3 regions of the Pseudoclavibacter sp. CFCC 13796 genome follow, and region 3 is predicted to be linked to each of the others. Evidence: riboswitches for the same ligand, from Rfam matches in the RefSeq annotation. Region 3 holds a riboswitch; each other region holds the start of a gene.
What was found. A riboswitch is a leader RNA that binds a small molecule or an ion and turns the genes downstream of it on or off. The one in region 3 is predicted to bind thiamine pyrophosphate.

Region 1 (4,735 bases), on a different contig from region 3:
TCGAACAGATCTGGCAGGATGAGTCCCCGATGACTGCACAGAGCACCGACTTCGCCGACCAAGTCGACGGAGAGCTCGGCACGCGTCGTCGCGCTGGATCGAAGCACAACGATTCGGCTGCCGTCTCTGAGAGCTGACCTGAACTCTCACACCGGTGGTGGTGTCTCACAGCGTGGACGCCGCCACCGGTTCTCTGCGCCCGGCGCCGCTCAGTCGCGTTTGGCGATGGGGGCGTAGCGTGCTCCGGTGACGCTGCAGAGGTCGTCTGGCGTCAGCTCGACGTCAAGCCCACGCTGACCGCCGGAGACCAGCATGGTCTCGATGGCGCGGGCGCCGTCGTCGACGAAGATGGGCAGCCGGCTCTTCTGCCCCAGCGGACTGATGCCGCCGACCACATAGCCGGTGCGGCGCTGTGCCAGCTGAGGATCGGCCATGTGGCACCGTTTGACTCCCAACGCGTGCGCCATGGCCTTGAGATCGAGTCGCGCATCCAGACTCACGACGCCGACTGCGAGATCCTGACTGCGCGATGCAGCACCGTCGATCTCGACGACCAGCGTCTTGAAGATGCGGTCTGCAGGCAGATCGAGCTTGTCGACGGCTTCGTCGCCGAAGTGTCGGTCATCGGGGTCATGCTCGAAGCCGTGCAGCTGATAGGCCACTCCGGCACGGTCGAGGGCACGGGTCGCCGGCGTGGCCGACCCGTGCCCTCTGTGCGCTGCCATCTGTGTCGATCTCTTTCGCGTGTCTCAGCCGGCGATCGACGCCTGGTAGATGCTCTCGATGGCGGCGTCGAGCGTCTGGTTGAACTCGTCGTCGCTCTGCTGTGCGGTGAGACCCTCGGTGAGGGCGCGGCTGAAGCTGGCGATGACTCCCGGATTCTTGGCCAGCAGCGCGTTGGCCTCGTCTCGGCTGTAACCACCTGAGAGGGCGACGACGCGCACGACGCGGTCGTGGTCGACGAGAGCGGAGTAGAAGCCGGCCTCGGTGGGCAGTGAGAGCTTGAGGGTCACGTTGCGCCCCTCGGGCAGCGCATCGAGGTGCTGCAGAATCTGATCGCGCAGAATCGACTCGGAATCGGCCTTGTCGGCTGCGGTGATGTCGACCTCGGGCTCGATGATCGGCACAAGCCCGGCGTCGAGCACCTGATCGGCCAGCTCGAACTGCTGGTCGACGACGGCGATGATGCCCGACTCGTTGGCCTGTTTGATCAGCGAGCGCTCTTTCGTGCCGAAGACCTCGTTCGCGTTCGCCTTGTCGAGCTGCTGCTGCAGCGTCGGGATCGGTTTGAGCACCTGCACGCCGTCTTTGAGCTCGGCGAGCCCTTTGTCGATCTTCAGGAACGGCACGATGCCCAGCTCGTTCCAGAGGTACTTCGCGCTCGGGGCCCCGTTGATCTCACGGTCGACCGTCTGCTCGAAGAGAATCGCGCCGAGCACACGTTCGCTGGTGAAAGCAGGGCTGGTGATGATGCGAGTGCGCAGCTCGTGAATGAGGTCGAACATCTCGGTCTCATTGCGGTACTGTGATTCGTCCACTCCGTAGAGACGCAGCGCCTTGGGCGTGCTGCCTCCGGACTGATCGAGCGCGGCCAGGAAGCCGGCACCGGTCGAGAACCGCTCGTACTGTGCATCGAACACTGATGACATGGTCACCGCTTTCTTTGTTTGGTCAGCAGGGTGCCGTCGTGCGACACGACGATCATTATCTCACGCTGTGACGAGCTCGGGCAGCGGTGGCAGCGCCGAGCGCAGCTCGCGAGCGGCGGCCTCGGGGTCGTCCGCCTGGGTGATCGCACGTACGACGACGATGCGGCTCGCCCCGGCGTCGAGCACCTGCTCCAGGGTCTCGGCGTTGACGCCGCCGATGGCGAACCACGGCTTGGCATCGCCACGGCTCTGCGTATGCACCTGTCGCACGGCGTCGAGGGTGACCGGGGCCCGACCCGGTTTCGTGGGAGTGCGCCAGACCGGCCCGATGCAGTAATAGTCAGGATCGCCCAGACGCGCCTGCTCGGCCTGCACTCGCGAATGCGTCGACAGACCGACGAGCGTGCCGTCAGGCAGCAGCGAACGGGCGTCGGCGACGCTGAGGTCGCGCTGCCCGACGTGCAGGATGTCGGCGCCGGTCAGCGTGGCGACGTCGGCTCGGTCGTTGGCGGCGAAGAGTCGCCCATGTCGGCGCGCCGCAGCCGCGAGCAGCTCGAAGTACTCCAGCTCATCACCGGCGTCGAGATGCTTGTCGCGCAGCTGAATGATGTCGACGCCTCCGCGGTAGGCGGCGTCCACGAACTCGTCGAAGTCTCCGGTGCCCAGTCTTGCGTCGGTGCACAGATACAGCTGCGCCTGCTGCAGCATGCTCAGTCGCCATTCTCGGGTGCGAGGTGTGGCGTGCGGGTCGGTGGAGCGGTCAGCGTGCTGAGACTTGACGATCATGCGTCCAGTGTACGAACCGGGCGGTACAATTGCCCCACATGAGCACGGGAGCCGAGAACTCGGCTGAGAGTGCGCGCGATTCACCAGGCCGAAACAGGCCGGTGATCGTGTGCAGACCGTCGACCTGATCCGGATCATACCGGCGTAGGAAGCGAGCAGAATGAACAAGCATGTCATCGTCATCGGTGCCGGCGTCGTCGGCCTGGCGACCGCGTGGCGACTGCATCAGCGCGGTCACGCGGTGACGATCGTCGATCCGGCGCCCGCTTCGGGCGCGAGTCATGCGGCGGCCGGGATGCTCGCCGCCGTGAGCGAGTACGCCTTCGAAGAAGAGAGTCTGCTCGCGCTCTCCGTGCCGGCCGCGCGTCTCTACCCGCAGATCGTCGCCGAGCTGGACCAGGCGACGGTGGTCGGCACCGGTTACCGGTCGACGCCGACCATCGTCGCCACCGCCGACGCCGCCGATCGCGAGCTGCTGCGAAGCCTGCGCGCCCAGCAGCTCGAACTCGGGCTCGACGTGCAGGATCTCACCTCACGAGAGGCCCGTGCGCTTGAGCCGCTGCTCGGCCCGGGCATCAGCGGGGCGTTCCTGGCCCGCGACGACCACCAGATCACCCCGCGACGTCTCGCAGGGGCCTATATGTCGGCCCTCGAAGTGTGCGACGACGTGCATGTGGTGCCGGAACGCGCCGTGGAGCTGCTCTGGCGAGACGAGCGGGTGGTCGGCGTTCGTCTCGAACCGAGCGAACGTCGAGAAGGGCCGGTCACCCATCGCTTCGACGAACAGCCCGCGTGGCCGTCGAGCGAGGTCGTGGCCGACGTGCCGCCGGCGAGCCCGACCCCGAGCGTGTCGGCGCAGCAGGTCATCGAGGCAGACGAAGTCGTGGTGGCCAACGGCCTGGAGAGCCCGAGGCTCGGCGGCCTGCCGCGAGGTCTGGTCTGGCCGATCCGCCCGGTGCACGGCGACGTGCTGCGTCTGCGCACTCCGGAGCGGCTGCGCCCGCTCACCACTCACACGATCCGCGGCCTCGTCCACGGCCGCAGCGTCTACATCGTGCCGCGCGAAGACGGAACGGTCGTGATCGGGGCGACCGAACGCGAAGACGCTCGAGACGCCGTGCTCGCAGGCAGCGTGTTGCAGCTGCTTCGCGACGCCCACGAGCTGCTGCCGGCGGTCGACGACCTCGAACTCATCGAGGCCACTGCTCGTGCCCGCCCCGGCACACCGGACAACGCGCCTCTGCTCGGCCGAGTCGCCGACGGGCTGCTCGCCAACACCGGCACCCACCGCCATGGCATCCTGCTCAGCGCTCAGAACGCCGTCGTGATCTCCGATCTCGTCGACGGCACCGCCGCAGCATCCGACTGGCAGGCGTTCGACCCCTGGCGCTTCTCGTCAGACGATCGATCCGAGACCCCCACAGGAGCATCCGCATGACACAGATCATTCTGAACGGCGAGGCCGTCGAGACCGAGGCCGACTCGGTGCTCGCCCTCGTGGCCGAACGAACCGGCACCCCGCTCGCCGCCGACGGCCGACCCGTCGACGGCTCGCGGCTCGGCGTCGCGGTGGCCGTCGACGAGACGATCGTGCCGCGCGGCCGCTGGGCGCAGACGGTGCTCACACCGCAGGCCCGCATCGAACTCGTGACCGCGAAACAAGGAGGCTGAGATGGCTGACCACGACGATGACGATCTCTTCGAGGTCGCGGGGCGGTCGTACCGTTCGCGGCTGATCATGGGCACCGGCGGCGCACCCAGCCTCGACGGGCTGGAACAGGCGCTGCTGGCCAGCGGCACCGAGCTGACCACGGTCGCGATGCGACGGCACACCCCTTCGGCGGGGCCGAGCCTGTTCGACATCCTGCGGCGCAACGACATCGAGGTGCTGCCCAACACGGCCGGCTGCTTCACCGCGCGTGAGGCCGTTCTCACCGCTCAGCTTGCGCGCGAGGCGCTCGAGACGAACCTGGTGAAGCTCGAGGTCATCGCCGACGACCAGACGCTGCTGCCCGACGGGCTCGAACTCGCCGACGCGACCGAGCAGCTGGTCAACGACGGGTTCGACGTCATGGTCTACACCAACGACGACCCGATTCTGGCACGCCATCTCGAGCAGGCCGGTGCCGCGGCGATCATGCCGCTCGGGGCGCCGATCGGCACCGGGCTGGGCATTCTGAACCCGCACAACATCGCGGCGATCACCGCGAACGCCGGAGTGCCCGTGGTGCTCGACGCCGGCGTGGGCACGGCCAGCGATGCGGCTCTCGCCATGGAGCTCGGGTGCGACGCGGTGCTGC
Region 2 (4,735 bases), on a different contig from region 3:
GAGTCGAATCTGCAGCGGCAGGTCATTCACGGCGTCGACCGCATCGGCGAGCTCAAAGTGACCTCGGCGGCGCAGACGGTGGCGCGCATCAATCCGCTGGTGAACCTCGAGGCTCATGCCGTGCGGCTCGATCGAGACAATGCGCTGCGCCTCTTCGCCGAGTACGACCTCGTCGTCGACGGTGCCGACAACTTCGCCACCCGCTACCTTGTGGCAGACGCGGCAGAGATCGCCGGACGACCGGTGGTCTGGGGATCGATTCTGCGCTATGAGGGACAGGTCAGCGTCTTCGGCATCGACGCGTGCTACCGCGACCTCTTTCCTGAGCCGCCAGAGCCCGGCGAGGTGCCCTCCTGCGCCGAAGGGGGAGTCTTCGGCGTGCTGCCGGGCATGATCGGAACGGTGATGGCCGGTGAGGCGATCAAGCTCATCACCGGCATCGGCGAGCCTCTGGTCAACCGTGTGCAGGTGCTCGACGCGGCAGCGGGCCGATGGCGCGAGCTGCGACTGACGCCTGACCCCGACCGGGTCAGGGTGCACGATCTCGAGGCCGACTACGTCGAGCTCTGCGGCACGCCGGGCATGGCACAGGGGTCCAGTGTGACGGCTCGTGATCTGCAGTCGCTGCTGCAGCGACGAGCCGCCGGCGAGATCGACTTCGATCTCATCGATGTGCGAGAACCGGACGAGTTCGACCTCGTGCACATTCCGGGCGCGCGGCTGCTGCCGTTGGCCCGGCTGCAGCACGAGATCCGTGCCCGGGCCTTCGACGTGTCGCCTGGACGCGAGGTCATTCTGGTCTGTAAGACGGGTGCGCGCTCGACGCAGGCGCTCGAAATGCTGCGTGACTCCGGACGCACCAACGTGCGGCAGGTGGTGGGCGGCACGATGGGCTGGGTGCAGACGGTCGATCCCTCGCTGCCGCGCTACTGAATCATCGCTGGGCTCCTGAACCATCGCTGCGCCATTGAACCATCTCTGCGCGACTGGCTCGGCGTCGAGCCTCAGCGCAGGTCGACGAAGTGATCGACCGGGCCGTGACCCTGCCCGACGTGCAGAGCGTCGGCGCTGCGCAGCGCCCGGGTGAGCCAGGCCTTGACCGTGATCAGCGCGGTGGGCCAGTCGTCGCCTGCGGCGAGGCGAGTCGCCATGGCCGAAGAGAGCGTGCATCCGGTTCCGTGCGTGCAGTCGGTGTCGACGCGCGGAGCGTCGGCTTCGAAGAGCCCGTCGGGCACGGGCGACCCCTCAGGGTCAGACCGGGCGTCGACAAGCGCGTCGTGCACGCGATCGCCGACCAAATGCCCGCCTTTGACGAGCACCACGGTATCGCAGCGTGCGCTGACGAGTCGGGCCTGAGCCACGGCATCCGCCCACGTCTGTGCCTCAGACGCGTCGGCGAGCACCGCGAGCTCCGGAACGTTGGGGGTGATCAGATCGGCACTGCGGCAGAGATCTCGCACGGCCGCCTCGGCGTCTTCGGCAAGCAGGCGGTCGCCGCTGGTGGCCACCATTACCGGGTCGAGCACCACGATCGGCGGCCGCACCTCGTCAAGCCAGGACTTCACCGTCGTGACGGTGTCGGCGTCGGCGAGCATGCCGATCTTCACGCCGTCGATCTCCACGTCGTCAGACACAGCCTCCAGCTGCTCGCGCAGAAAAGAGACCGGCGGCAGGTGCACCGAGCGCACACCCCGGGTGTTCTGCGCCACGAGCGCGGTGACGACCGCCATGGCGTAGCCGCCCATCGCCGAGATCGATTTCAGATCGGCCTGCACCCCGGCGCCGCCGGTGGGGTCGGTGCCTGCGATGCTGAGGATGCGCGGCACGCGGATGCTCTCCGGGCGTGATGCGGCATGGTTGACGGTCATTTGGACGATCCCTTCGCTCGTGCTGACGAGAGCAGGTTCGACGGGTCTCTTCTCAGCCCCCGTTCGGGGCACCCCGTGTCACACGCCCAGAGTATACGCCTGCGACCCCGGAGGGTCAGTCTCAGCGAGCGTCGGCGCCGACCCGCGTCTGCACCTCGTGCAGCACCTCGAGCAGGGCCTCGACCGGCTGCGCACCGGAGGCGCCGAAGCGATCGTTGAACAGGAAGAACGGCACTGATGAGATGCCGAGCTCGGCGGCGCGTCGTTCGTCGGCCTGCACCTCGCCCGTATGCGAATGCGTGGTCAGCTCGCGACTGATCGATGCGGCATCGAGGCCCTGCTCACTGGCGATCTCCTCGAGCGTCTCGAGACGACCGATGTGGCGGCCCTCGCTGAAGTGGGCGTGAAACAGTGCCAGTGCGACTTCGCGTTCCCGATGGTCGAGACGGGCCGCGTGCAGCAGCTCGTGGGCGAGACCGGTGTTCGACTGCTGCAGCACGTCGAAGTGGAAGTCGAGCCCGGCGTCGGCGGCGGCCATGGTCACTCGGTCGAGCTCGGTTTGGGCCTGAGACACCGTGATGCCCTTGATGTCGGCCAGATGCTGCGCCGCACTGCGGGCGTCTGCGTCATCTGCATCGGGGTTGAGCTCGTAGCTGCGCAGGCCGAGCAGCACACGGTTCTCAGGCCGCTCTTCGCTGAAGCGCTGCACCGCTGCGAGCAGATTGCTCAGCCCGATGTAGCTCCACGGGCAGGCGAGGTCGATCCAGGTCTCGACGCGGAGCGCAGGCGCTCCGTCTGACGACGACTGCTGAGCGGGCGCGGGGGAGTCTGGCATGTTCGGTCTCTCATCCATCTGAAAAGGGTGACTCCATGCTAGCGAGAGGTGCGTGCGCGCTCACGACGACCGGCCGAGCGGTGCGACTCCAGACGAGCCGGCGGGCGTCAGACCCGACCGCGACCGGAGAGCTCCGGAGGCAGGAACTTCGGCGTGAAGTGCCACAGCAGCCAGGCTCCGACGACGCCCAGACCGGCCATGACCGCGGCAGAGGCCGCGATTCCTGCGGCGGCGGCGAGGCCGGAGAGAATCAGCGGCGAACTTGCACTGCCGGCGTCTGCGACCAGACGCCAGGCTCCCAGAAACGCCGCCGGGTGGTGCTCCGGCGCCAGATCCGCGCCCATGGTCATGATGATGCCGGATCCGAGGCCGTTGGCCAGAGACATCAGGCTCGCCGTGACGAGCAGCCCCCACGGCCCGTGCACCGGCAGCAGCGCGAGGTGTGTCACCGCCAGACCGAGCAGCGTCGGCAGCACGACCCAGAGCCGCCCGAAGCGATCCATGAGCTGGCCCGACACGTAGAAGAGCGCGAGGTCGAGGGCACCCGCGATGCCCATGATCAGCGCGATGGTCTCGGTGTCTGCGCCGATGTGCGTGCCCCAGAGCGGCAGAATGACCTGGCGGCTGGATCGCAGCAGCTGCACTGCGGCGATTCCCAGCCCCATGGTCGCGAGCACGCGTCGCGAGCTGACGAGGGTCTGCCACAGCGATGGGGCGGATGCCGTGGTGTCGGAGGCGTGGGCATCGTGCGACTGATCTGCGGCCGGCACGTCAGACGTGGGTGCCTCGGCGGGAAGGCCAGCTCGCAGCAGTGTCTCAGGGTCGGGCATCAGAACCAGCAGCACGGCGACCACGACGCTGAGCGCGATGCTGGCCACGAAAGCCGACGTGCTGCCGAACCATGCGATCAGGGGTGCGACGAGCATGGGGCCGAGAAACAGGCCGCCTCTGACGGTGCCGCCGAGCACTGACATGGCACGGGCTCGATGTGAGACCGGCACGAGCTCGGTGAGCAGGGCGTGTCTGGCGAGGTTGAACGCGGCAGCGGCCATGCCGACCAGCAGCGTGCCGACCAGCAGCACGGTCACAGACGATCCCACTGCGGCAACCGCGGCGCCGGCTGCGCCGAGGGCAGCCGCCACGATCATCGTGCGCTGCTCGCCGAGACGAGCGACCATCCAGCTGCTGGGCAGATCGCCGATCACCTGACCGATCATCAGCATGCCGGCGATGAGCCCCGCGAGGGCGGTGTCGGCTCCGAGCTCGACCGCTCTGGCCGGCAGCACAGGCACCAGGCAGGCCTCAGCGGTCGCGAAGAGCAGAGCTGGAAGAAAGATCGGCACGGCATACCGACGCAGCTGATTCATCCGGCCAGTGTAGACCCGAGGAGGCTGTCGGCTCTCGGTGCACTGAATCTTGCGTTGCTCGGGGGTCGGGGTCGGGGTCGGGGTCGGGATCGGTGTCGGCCGGTCAGGGTAGAGTCAGCGCGACCGAAAAAGACGAGCGAGGGCAGAAGGCACCATGGTGACGCAGCGCGGCACACGCGACGAACTGCTGCAGGTCGACGACCTGGTCTGTGTGCTTCGTCGTCGCCCCGTGCGGCGCGTGAGCCTCAGAGTGGGGCGCGTGGGCGGTGCACCCCAGAGTGCTCTGGGCACGCTCAGCTCTGTGGTGCTGACGGCTCCGGCAGGCATGCGCGAGTTCGAGCTGCGGCGTTTCGTACGCACCAATCGGAGCTGGATCGATCGCTGTCTGGCCGAAGAGCGGCGGCGAGACATCGCGGTTCCGCAGCTCGACTGGTCTGAAGAGCAGATCGCATGGGCGAAGGCCCGACTGGCGGAGCTCGTGCCTGCGCTGATCGCATCGTGGACCCGGCGTCTCGATCTGCCGCGGCCGACGTGGACGCCGCGTCTCATGCGCACGCGCTGGGGAAGCTGCACGCCCGCAACCCGACGCATTCGCTTCAGCCTCGAACTGGCTCGCTACGATGACGCCTATGTCGAGTACGTCGTGGTGCACGAACTCGTGCATC
Region 3 (4,735 bases):
ATGTCGCTGCTGCTCTCGGGGCGCACGCTGAGCACGTCCCTGCTCGTGCTCGTCGTCTTCGCCGTGATCGCCGTGTTTCTGCTGTGGCTGGCGAATCGCATTCCGCATGCCCGACTGCACCGGTTCATCCGCGAGACTCAGCACACCAGCAGCCAGTTCGCGCTGCGCCTCGTGATCATGATCATGGGCGTCCTGATAGCCCTCGATCTGCTGTTGGGCATCGACACCCTGCTGGGCGCGTTCACTGCGGGCATGGTGCTGCGCGTGCTGCTCTCGGACGCCCCGCACGAGGATGCCGCATTCGTCGAATCGAAACTGCAGGGCATCGGCTTCGGGCTGCTCGTGCCAATCTTCTTCATCAACGCCGGCCTCGGCTTCGATCTGCAGGCGCTGTTCGCATCACCGATTCTTCTGCTCATCACCGTGAGTTCGGCGCTCGCGCTGTTCGTCGTGCGCGGCCTGCCCGGAATGCTCACCGCGGCACGAGACTCCTCGGCCCGGTCACGGTTTGCACTGGCTGCGTACACCGGCACCGCACTGCCGATTATCGTCGCAGCATCCACACTGGCCGTCTCGCAGCAGATCATCGGCAGCGGTCTGGCAGCCGCACTGATCGGCGGCGGCCTGCTCTCCGTGATCATCGGACCCGTCGTCGGCGCCACGCTGCACAAGGCCCAGGGGCAGACGAGCGCAGGCGGTCAGCGCGGCGACGCGGCGAGTGCCTCCCGAGATGAAGACCCGGGAGACACTCCGTTCGTCACCACGCTGGGCTAAACTCAGGCGGCGCCGAGCAGAGACTCGGCGAAGCCGGCGACCCGTGTGCGCAGGTCGTCGATGCGCTGCTGACGCGCGGCGAGCACGTCGTATCCCTTGTAGAACGCCGGCGGGTCGTTGCGCACGTTGTGCGAGCACTGAAAGTCGTCGCAGATCAAGGTGCCGACGGTGTCGCCACGGCGCCCCGCGGCCCCGGCGCGCTTCGCGCTCCAGAGCATGACCGGGTTCGGCAGCCGCACGTCACGACACCAATGGCACATGGTCGGTGTGCGAGGGGCAGCCGCGGCACGCGTCAGCAGCACGCCGACCGGGTCGCCGTCGAGTCGTGGCAGCACGACATAGGCGCGTCGCGCATACTTCGGGTCGCGCCAGCCCAGATAGTCGAGCTGCTGCCAGTCTTCGTCCGTGAGTGCGGCGAAGTCGTCGCGAAATGTGAGCTCTTTCGTCTCTCGCCGTGAGGCGTTGACGAACGAAGAGCGGATGAAGGATTCGGTGAGAGTCTGCATGAGTATGCCTTTCACGGCGCGCGGCATCGCAGAGACGCCGCTTCGCCGGGAGAAATGGTGAGTGAGTGATCAGGGTCGCTCGACCGCCGCGCCTGGCCGGATGTCAGGCACGGTGGGAGCATTCGCGCTAATCGTCGTCGGCGAGTGCTTCGCCGACGACCTCCTCGCGCTGTGCATACAGCTCTCGGTAGTTCACGCGGACAGTCTACTCAGATGCTCCCGCGGCGCGACGCACCAGCTCACGCACCTGAGTTTCCACCGCATCGTTCCAGGCCGCGAGGGCGAACGAGGTCGGCCAGATCGCACCGTCGTCGAGCTGCGCGTCTTCGCTGAAGCCGAGCGTCGCATACCGAGTGTCGAACTTGGACGACGGCTGCAGGAACACGATGACTTTGCCGTCACTGGCGTACGACGGGAACCCGTACCAGGTCTTGGCCTCGAGATGCGGAGCCTCGTCGGCCACGATCACGTGCAGACGCTGCGCGATCACCGCGTCGAGGCCGTCGAGCGCGTCGATCGCCGCGAGGCACGCCTCGTATTCGCGCGCCCGCTTCGCCGCGCCTTTGACGCCGCTGATCGAGCGCAGCTCTTCGGCGCGCTGGCGCATCGCCGCGCGCTCGCTCGCGCTGAACCCGTCGGTGTGGTCTGTGTCTGCCATGTGCGGTCTTTCTCTCGGGACGTGCTGCCAGCGTAATCGAGCCGCCCTGCGCCTGCTGCTACGCTCTTCAGTACCACACGGGTGCCCCGGTCACGGGGCTGAGATCGGGCTGCTGACGCCTGCGACCGTCGAACCTGTCCGGGTCATGCCGGCGAAGGAAGAATGGGAGTCATTCATGCACGCAACCACCACGCACGATCACAACGAGACGTCTGCTGCCCGCGCGAGCGGAGCATCCGCCGGAGAACGCTTCACCGACTCGCTGCGCGACGACAACGCGGCCAACTGGCAGGCGGTCGTCGGGCACCGCTTCGTCTCGGAGCTGTTCGACGGTTCGATCGACGACTCGGTGATGTGCCGGTATCTGATTCAGGATCACCGCTTTCTCGACGGCTTTCTGGCTCTGATCGGGGCGGCTGTGGCCAGCGCCGACACGTTGGATGCGCGGCTGCGGCTCGCCGCGTTCGCCGGCGACGTGGCGGGCGACGAGAGCACGTACTTTCTGCGCTGCTTCGCAAAGTTCGGGGTGAGCGAGGCCGACCACGCGAAGATTCCTGACACTGCGGCCACTGCCGGATTCAAACGGGTCTTTCGCGATGCCGCGGACACCCGGAACTACACCATCATTCTCTCGGTGCTGATGGTGTCGGAGTGGTCGTATCTAAGCTGGGCGATGCGGGCACCCGAGCAGGCACCCGCAAGCTTCGTGCATGCAGAGTGGATCACGCTGCACGACAACCCGCCGTTCAGACAGCTGGTCGAGTTTCTGCGCAGCGAACTCGATCGTGTCGGCCCGGCCCATGCCTCCGAGGCTCGGGAATTCTTCGGACGCACGGTGCAGCTCGAGCTCGACTTCTTCGATCAGTCGTACGAGCTGCGGTGACCTGCCGACTGGTGGACTCTGGCGCATACGACAAGGGCTGGTGAGTACCAGCCGGTGAGCGAGTACTCCCGCTGAGTCAGAACGGAGCGAGCTTCTGGGGCGAATCAGCGTATGTAATCGTTCTGCGGCCCTGTCTCGCACTCTTTGAGATCCTGAGTTTGCCGCAATGTCGAATCTCAGGGGACGGGTTAACCTCATCGTCCTCGGGAGTCAGAACTCGGAGGTGAGTGCTGTCAGCATAGACTCAGAGCATGGTCTTTCGACGTCCGGGTGCATGGATCTCGACTTTGGGCGTGACCGTCTGTGCGTCGCTCAGCCTCACTGGATGCGGCACCGCATGCTCGGCCGTCGGATATATGCAAACACTGACCGTTCATGTCGAGGACGAAGCCGGGGCAGTGCAGAAGGTGCGGGTCTGCGGTGGAGGCAATTGCCCGGATGACGCAACACTCGACGTCGATCCGAACATCGTCAGCGCCGAGAAATCCTCAGACGAGGTAGCCGTCTGGACTGCGACACTGAGTTATCCCGAGGAACCCCTGCTTGTCCAGCTCATCGGCAGCGATGGATCTGTGCTCGAGGAGAGGCTGGTCTCGCCAGACTGGCGACTGACCGGCGGGAACGAGCGTTGCGGCGGACCGGCTGCCGCTGAGGTCACCCTGCGCCCGTGAGCGGCATCCCATAGCCATGACTCTGATGCCTTTATACGGGCCATGACCGGTGAGTTTTTCAGCGGCAGAGCCTGGGCTGCATACTGCAGCTCGACTTCTTCGATCAGTCGTACGAGCTGCGGTGATCTGCAGTCTGGTGGGCTCTGGCACATGCGACACAGACTGGTGAGTACCAGCCGGTGAGCGCTGGCCGGCCAGACCTTGTGAGTGTTGGCAGGTCGGGCCCCGGCCGAGAAATGCAGAAGGTCGGAAACCCAATTGGGTTTCCGACCTTCTGCGCACCGCGTCGGCGCATCTGTTGCGGGGGCTGGATTTGAACCAACGACCTCCGGGTTATGAGCCCGGCGAGCTACCGAACTGCTCCACCCCGCGGCACAAGAGATAACAGTAGCACCAATGTGCGTCTGCGTCCACCCTGCGCCGGTTCGGGGCTGACTCGTCCACCTCTTTCCCCTTTTCTTTCCGCATCGAGACATGGCAAATGTCGGCCTGTGGCATCCAGACATGGAACTTGGCATGGATCGATGTCTCAGGCGTGCATTTCCCATGTCTGGATGCGGGGATGGCTGGGTTTGCCGTGGAAGACCGGCAGCGGAAGACGAGGCAGCGCCAGGGCGGAGACTGGAAGAGTGGCAGAGGCGGGGTGGCGAGGGCGGGCGGCGGCGGCGCTGAGCGAAACCTCCTCCTGTGGGATGACCCGGTGCATGGAGCCGCACCCTACAGTTGAGGATGTGAGCAGACCGACGACCTCGAACTCTGAATCCGAGCCGACTCCGGCCGTCCGGATTCCAGTGCCCGCCGAGGATGCTTCAGCAGTGACTTCAGAGGCGACAGCACGGACAGCCCCAGCAGGCGCACCGTCAGCAAGCACACCAGCAGCAGCACGCGCAGCACTACCGATGGCAGCAGCACCCATAGCAGCACCGCTGACAGCGACGACGGCGTTCACCCATCGCCCGCGCCGAGGAATGGTCGGTCGCGTGCTGCACTGGTTCGCGAGCCATGTGCAGCTGGTCGACACACTGTTGGTCGCCGCACTCTCTGCGATTCTGGTTCTGCCCTTCGCCCTGGTGGGCATTGGCAGCACCTTCGACCACACGAACTGGCAGAACGACACCTGGACAGGCTTTCTCATCTCAGTGCTCGTCACGCTGCCGCTGATCTGGCGGCGCACCCGTACCGTGCCGGCTGCGATCGCGATGGCCTCAGTCTGCGTGGTGCAGGTCGCACTCGGCGTGCAGGT

Region 1: it holds a riboswitch for thiamine pyrophosphate, as region 3 does, so the genes downstream of both, F8O07_RS06025 (FAD-dependent oxidoreductase) here and F8O07_RS10070 (TenA family protein) in region 3, are expected to answer to the same signal.
Region 2: it holds a riboswitch for thiamine pyrophosphate, as region 3 does, so the genes downstream of both, thiD (bifunctional hydroxymethylpyrimidine kinase/phosphomethylpyrimidine kinase) here and F8O07_RS10070 (TenA family protein) in region 3, are expected to answer to the same signal.

Annotation. Positions count from the first base shown of each region.
Region 1 is NZ_WBKD01000001.1:1,363,122-1,367,856, forward strand. It holds gene ybaK (Cys-tRNA(Pro) deacylase) at 210-725, opposite strand; gene F8O07_RS06015 (fructose bisphosphate aldolase) at 750-1,649, opposite strand; gene thiE (thiamine phosphate synthase) at 1,710-2,435, opposite strand; TPP riboswitch at 2,470-2,603, shown strand; gene F8O07_RS06025 (FAD-dependent oxidoreductase) at 2,596-3,873, shown strand; gene thiS (sulfur carrier protein ThiS) at 3,870-4,106, shown strand; gene F8O07_RS06035 (thiazole synthase) at 4,108-4,735, shown strand, end outside.
Region 2 is NZ_WBKD01000001.1:1,368,269-1,373,003, forward strand. It holds gene moeB (molybdopterin-synthase adenylyltransferase MoeB) at 1-933, shown strand, start outside; gene thiD (bifunctional hydroxymethylpyrimidine kinase/phosphomethylpyrimidine kinase) at 1,005-1,868, opposite strand; TPP riboswitch at 1,859-1,954, opposite strand; gene F8O07_RS06050 (DsbA family protein) at 1,990-2,703, opposite strand; gene F8O07_RS06055 (MFS transporter) at 2,811-4,070, opposite strand; gene F8O07_RS06060 (M48 family metallopeptidase) at 4,225-4,735, shown strand, end outside.
Region 3 is NZ_WBKD01000002.1:239,731-244,465, forward strand. It holds gene F8O07_RS10055 (cation:proton antiporter) at 1-774, shown strand, start outside; gene F8O07_RS10060 (FBP domain-containing protein) at 777-1,280, opposite strand; gene F8O07_RS10065 (hypothetical protein) at 1,486-1,938, opposite strand; TPP riboswitch at 2,006-2,117, shown strand; gene F8O07_RS10070 (TenA family protein) at 2,114-2,821, shown strand; gene F8O07_RS10075 (hypothetical protein) at 3,115-3,492, shown strand; tRNA gene F8O07_RS10080 (tRNA-Met) at 3,791-3,864, opposite strand; gene F8O07_RS10085 (sensor histidine kinase) at 4,392-4,735, shown strand, end outside.